Regions from separate parts of the Flindersiella endophytica genome, predicted to be linked through region 2. Evidence: riboswitches for the same ligand, from Rfam matches in the RefSeq annotation. Region 2 holds a riboswitch; the other holds the start of a gene.
The links. A riboswitch is a leader RNA that binds a small molecule or an ion and turns the genes downstream of it on or off. The one in region 2 is predicted to bind cobalamin.

Region 1: it holds a riboswitch for cobalamin, as region 2 does, so the genes downstream of both, metE (5-methyltetrahydropteroyltriglutamate--homocysteine S-methyltransferase) here and ACYVF6_RS13855 (ribonucleoside-diphosphate reductase subunit alpha) in region 2, are expected to answer to the same signal.

The regions. Positions count from the first base shown of each region.
Region 1 covers NZ_BAAGYY010000023.1:154,864-158,066, forward strand. The annotation lists gene dgoD (D-galactonate dehydratase) at 138-1,283, opposite strand; cobalamin riboswitch at 1,352-1,577, shown strand; gene metE (5-methyltetrahydropteroyltriglutamate--homocysteine S-methyltransferase) at 1,621-3,203, shown strand, end outside.
Region 2 covers NZ_BAAGYY010000013.1:340,488-343,690, reverse strand. The annotation lists gene ACYVF6_RS13855 (ribonucleoside-diphosphate reductase subunit alpha) at 1-1,751, opposite strand, end outside; cobalamin riboswitch at 1,793-2,068, opposite strand; gene ACYVF6_RS13850 (ABC-F family ATP-binding cassette domain-containing protein) at 2,210-3,203, shown strand, end outside.

The DNA of each region.
Region 1 (3,203 bases), on a different contig from region 2:
GCGCCCGCCGCCGTGAGACAGCGTCTTGACTTTGGAGGGGCCGCCGAAACAAACTCCGCCGCCGCCACCAATCCACCGGCCACGCCCGACAAAAGCAAACCGCAACCCCTGGGACAGGCCCAAGAAGAAACCAGACCTCACCACTCGGCGAGCGATCCGTCGTCCCTGCGGAACATCGGCGTGCGCCACCGGTGCCCGACCTTCGCCGCCTCCTCGACGGCCTTCGCGTCAATCTCGATCCCAAGGCCCGGCCCCGTCGGCCGCTCGACGTAGCCGTCCCTGAACGCGAACACCGACTTGTCGACCAGATAGTCGAGCAGATCCGACTCCTGGTTGTAGTGAATGCCGAGGCTCTGCTCCTGAATCAACGCGTTCGGCGACGCCACGTCCACCTGCAGGGAAGCCGCCAGCGCGATCGGCCCCAGCGGGCAGTGCGGCGCCAGCGCCACGTCGTACGCCTCGGCCAGCGAAGCGATCCGCCGCACCTCCGAGATCCCCCCGGCGTGCGAAAGGTCCGGTTGCACAATGGCGACCCCGGATCCCAGGATCTGCTTGAAGTCCCACCGCGAGAACAGCCGCTCTCCGGTGGCGATCGGCACCGAGGTCGACGAGCAGATCGAATCGAGATGCGGCGACATCTCCGGCACCAGTGGCTCCTCGACGAAGAACGGCAGGTGCGGCTCCAGCAGCGGCAGCACCCTCCGCGCCATCGCCACCGTCAACCGCCCGTGGAAGTCGATCGCGATGTCGAACTCAGGCCCGCAAGCCTCGCGTACGGCACCCACCCGATCCGCGATCGCCTGGCAGGCGCCGGCAGTGTCGATCCGCCGCAGCTCGCCTCCGGCGTTCATCTTGATCGCGGTGAAACCGCTCTCCTTCATCTTCAGCGCCGCATCAGCGACCTCGTCGGGCCGGTCGCCACCGATCCAGCCGTACATCCGGACGCGATCCCGAACGTGCCCGCCGAGCAGTTGGTAGACCGGAACGCCGTAAGCCTTGCCCGCGATGTCCCACAAAGCCTGGTCGATGCCCGCGACCGCGCTCGAGAGCACCGGCCCGCCGCGGTAGAAGTTGCCCTTGCTGAGCACCTGCCAGTGCTCCTCGATCCGCAAGGGATCCTGCCCGACGAGGTAGTCGGCCATCTCGTCGACACACGTGGCCACGGTGTGTGCTCTGCCCTCGACGATCGGCTCACCCCAGCCGACGATTCCCTCGTCTGTGTCGATGCGCAGAAAGCACCAGCGTGGCGTGACGAGGTAGGTCGTCAGGCGAGTGATCTTCAACGTCGGCTCCTTTGGTCAGCCTCGGCGTACGCAGGCACATCCGTCCGCAACGCTACCTGCGCGATAGAGTCGACGTTGCGACTGGTTCACCTCCTTGACGAGGTGAGGCAAGAGGGAACCCGGTGCGACTCCGGGACTGCCCCGCAGCGGTAAGTGAGAACGAACGCCGTGACGACGCACTGAGCATGGCCCGCCTTTGGGTTCGGTTTGGGAAGCGACGGTTATTAGGAAGGTGGCTCCGCCGGAGCCGCAGCGCTCACGAGTCCGAAGACCTGCCAGCGCCCGCAGACCGCCCGGTCTGCGGCCACGCACCGAGTTCTCGAGGGAAGGACTCCGCATGACGACCACGTCCGTTCTGGGCTACCCACGCATCGGCGAGCGCCGTGAACTCAAGCGCGCCACCGAGGCTTACTGGGCCGGCAAGACCGACCAGACAGCGCTGCTCCAGGTCGCGGCCGAGCTTCGGCTTCGGGCCTGGACCACGCTGCGCGATGCCGGTATCGGCCAGATTCCATCCAATACGTTCTCGTTCTACGACCACATGCTCGACACCGCCTGCCTGGTCGGTGCCGTGCCGGAACGTTTCCAGGGCATCGGCGACGAACTCGACCGCTACTTCGCGATGGCGCGAGGTAACGGCGACACCCCGCCGCTGGAGATGACCAAGTGGTTCGACACCAACTACCACTACCTCGTGCCCGAGATCGGGCCGGCGACGCCGCTGCGACTGGCCGGCACCAAGCCGGTCGACGAGTACCGCGAGGCGGCGGCGCTCGGCATCGACACGCGGCCGGTGCTGGTCGGGCCGCTGAGTTTCCTGTTGCTGGCAAAGGCGTCCGACGACGCGCCGTCCGGTTTCCAGCCGCTGGATCGGCTGGACGAGCTGGTGGAGGTCTACGCCGCGCTGCTCGAGCAGCTGGCCGATGCCGGCACCGGCTGGGTGCAGCTCGACGAACCCGTGCTCGCAGCGGATCGTTCCGAGGCCGAGCTGGCGGCGCTGGTCCGGGTGTACGAACGCCTGGGCGCGCTGTCCCGGCGGCCGCGGCTGGTGGTCGCGTCGTACTTCGGCGCGATCGGTGAAGCCCTGCCCAGATTGGCGAAAACACCGGTCGAGGGGATCGGGCTCGACCTGGTCTCCGGACGGGCGGACCTGCCGGCGATCGCCGGTGCCGGTCTGGCCGGCAAGGTCCTGTACGCCGGGCTGGTCGACGGCCGGAACGTCTGGCGGACCGACCTGCCGGCCGCGATGGCAACGGCGGCCTCGCTGCTCGGGTCGGTGCGCGAGCTGGTGGTGAGCACGTCGTGCTCGCTGCTGCACGTACCCTTCGACCTCGACCTGGAGACCGGGCTGCCCCTCGCGCTGCGGGGCCGGTTGGCGTTCGCACGGCAGAAGGTCGCCGAGGTCGCCCTGATCGGGCGGTCGCTGACCGAGGGCCGTGAGTCCGTGCAAGGTGAGGTTGGCGCGGCCGAGGCGGCCCGGCTCGGTGGACAGGAGCTCGTCACCGACGCCCGCGTCGGGGCGCGGCTGGCAGCACTGGGCGACGGCTCGCGGCGCGGAGAGTTCGCGCACCGGGCCAAGGAACAGGCCGACCGCCTCGGCCTGCCACCGTTGCCCACGACGACGATCGGGTCGTTCCCGCAGACGCCGGAGATTCGTACGGCGCGGGCCGACCTGCGAGCCGGGCGGATCACCGCCGAGGAGTACGGCTCCAAGATGCGTACCGAGATCGATCGCGTGATCGCGCTGCAGGAGGAGCTCGGACTCGATGTCCTCGTGCACGGCGAGCCCGAGCGCAACGACATGGTGCAGTACTTCGCCGAGCAGTTGAACGGTTTCGCCAGCACCGACCGCGGCTGGGTGCAGTCGTACGGCACCCGTTACGTCCGGCCGCCGATCCTGTTCGGCGACGTGTCGCGGCC
Region 2 (3,203 bases):
AACGACAGGTGAGTGTCACGTTGCGGGTTTCCGCACACGCCCCACTCGAGCCCGTCCTTCGAGAGATGGCCGTCGCCCAGCAAGATCCCGTAGAGCCGCGCGTCCTCGACACTTAGTCCAGGGACCAGGACGACCTCCCTGGGCACGACCTGTGCGATGTAGTCACCCTTGCAGAGCTTCCCGGCCTCCACCCAGTCTGGTCGAACCTTGCTCTTCGCCAGCCATTCGTACGTGCGCTCGCAATCCTGTTCCATGGGAACGCCTTGGATCGCGTAGAACGGATGGCCAGCCGTGACCCTGACCGGCTCGATCGAGTGTTCGACGTTGATCTCGACCATCGGGTCGACTTGCTCGTAGACGAACGTCTGGGTTACCTGGCGGTAGTTCCCGCTGATTCCAAGGACGAGGTCACCGATCTCGACGGCTTGGATCTCTTTGACGCCGTCAGCGGTGTAGACCTGCGTCTCAGGCGCGAAGCACTGATTGACGGCTACGGCAGTGTCGTTGGCGACCTTCAGGAACGGCACGAGACCCTGCGACTTGCCGTTGGTGCCCTTGATGTGGGCGCCCATGCCGCGGACGGGGGTCCAGTCGTTGCCGAGACCACCGGAGTATTTCGCCAGCAGCGCGTTGTTCTTGATGCTCTGGAAGATGCCGTCGAGATCGTCGCTCACGGTGGTGAGGAAGCAGGACGACAGCTGCGGGCGGGTGGTGCCGGCGTTGAACAGCGTCGGCGTGGACGCCATGAAGTCGAACGACGACAGCAGCCGGTAGAACTCGATCGCGCGAGCTTCGCGGTCGCCCTCGCGCATGGCAAGGCCCATCGCCACCCGCATGAAGAACGCCTGCGGCAGCTCGAAGCGAACGCCGTCGGAGTGCAGGAAGTAGCGGTCGTAGAGCGTCTGCAGCCCGAGGAACTGGAACGCGAGATCGCGCTCGGGCAGCAACGCCGCACCGATCCGGTCGAGATCGAACGTGGCGAGCTCCGGGTCGAGCAGCTCGACCTCGATCGCGCGGTGGACGTAAGCCTGGAAGTAGTCGGCGTAGCGCTGCGTCATCTGCTGCTGCGTCGCCTCGTCGGGCGCGCCGGCGAGGAACGTCAACGCCTCCCTGCGCAGCTTGTCGAGCAGCAGCCGGGCCGACAGCAGGCTGTAGTCGGGGTCGGTCTCGACGAACGTGCGCGCGGCCATCACCTGCGCGAGCTCGAGCTCGGCGAGGCTGATGCCGTCGTAGAGGTTGCGCTGGATCTCGGCCAGCACGGTGCCGGCGGCGGCGCCGGCCAGCCCTTCGCAGGCCTCGTCGACGACCCGCCGCAGTCGGGCGGAGTCGAGTGGCGCCAGCTCGCCGCCGGCGCCCTTGACCCGGATCACGGGCTCCTGGACCGGCGCGGCGGACGACTCGGCAGCGGCGCGTTGGCGCTCGCGTTCGCGGGCGTGCTCGTCGCGATAGAGCACATAGGCCCGGGCGACCCTGTGGTGCTCGCCGCGCATCAGCGCGAGCTCGACCTGATCCTGGATGTCTTCGATGTGGAGGGTGCGAGCGTGCCGGGTGAGCGAGCCGGTGACCTGCTCGGTCAGCTCGGCGACGGTCTGATGGATCCGGGCGGAGGTCTCCGCCGAGTCGCCCTCGACGGCCAGGAAGGCCTTGGTCAGGGCGACGGAGATCTTGCTGGGATCGAACGGTGAAGTGGAGCCGTCACGGCGTAGGACGGCATGCTGAGTCCCAGAAAATGACACAGATGATGTGGACACGTGCTCTCTCCTCGCGAGCTCAAGCGTGTGGGACGCACACGGGCGCGTGCGTACCGAGGGCAGGTCTTCGGACTCGCGAGCACACTCGGCCTGGCCTGGCTGAGCCACCTAGTTGCCGTCGCTTCCCAGACGTGCGTCCACATCCAGTGCTCGACCCTCTGCTCTCGTCGCAGCCTCGCGCGCGGCTACGTCGATAGCAGACAGTGACGGCGTTCGTTCTCGCTCACCGCTGCGGGGGCAGTCCCGGAATCCCACCGGGTTCCCTCTTGCCTCGTCCGGCCTGGCAGGCCGGACGAACCATCGGCGAGAAGAGACACTACATCTGGGCACCGACATTCCGATGGACCCCTAGATGGCGTGTCTCTTCAGATGTTTCGGGGTATCCGGGCCGTAATTCGCTTGCACCGGTCGTGGCGAGCTGGTCGGCTATTCGTGGCGACCTGGGAGGAGTACGCAACGTGAGCTTCGTGCGGCTGGCAGGCATCGACAAACGGTTCGGCCGTCGTCCGGTGCTGCGGGAGGTCTTCCTGCGGCTGTCGGCGGGCGACAAGGTGGGTCTGATCGGGAAGAACGGGGCCGGCAAGACCACGGTGCTCAACCTGATCCTCGGCCGCGAGCAGCCGGATGCCGGCACGGTCGACATCACACAGGGCGTCACGATCGGGTACTTCTCGCAGTTCTCCGAGCTGGACGGCCAGGAGACGATCGAGGAGATCCTTTCGGCGTTGTTCGCCGATATCAAGGCGATCGAGGACGAGCTCGACGACGTGGCCCGCGCGCTCGAACGTTCGGCCGACGATGCGCTGCTGCACAGGCAAGCCGCCCTGCTGGAGCGGATGGACGCCGTTGACGGCTGGACGTACCAGAACCGGATCGACACCGTGCTGAGCGAGCTCGGCTTCCACGACGTGCACCGCAAGCTGCCGGTCGCGCAGCTGTCCGGCGGCTGGCGCAACCGCGCCGCGCTGGCCAGGATCCTGCTGCAGCAACCGGACGTCCTGCTGATGGACGAGCCGACCAACTACCTCGACCTCACCGGTCTGCGCTGGCTGGAACAGTGGTTCCAGCAGTTTCGTGGCGCGTTGCTGGTCGTGTCGCACGACCGGCACTTCCTCGACATGGTCGTCAACCGTGTGATCGAGGTCGAGAACTTCCACCTGCAGGAGTACGACGGTGGCTACTCCGAGTACGTCCGCAAGAAGCAGTTGCGGCTGAAGACGCTCGAGCGGCAGTTCGCCCACGAGGAAGAGCTGCTGGTCTACGAGCAGGAGGCGCTCACCGAACGGAAGCTTTCCCGCCGGCTGGCCAACATCAAGAAGAGCGTGACGCCACGCCCGGTCGACCGGATCGTCACCGGCATCTACCAGAACCTCAAAGTGCCGGGCGATCTGTGCTGGGTGGAGGGCATCGGCAAGGGGTACGGCGGCGACCCGCTCTTCGAGGACGTGAGTT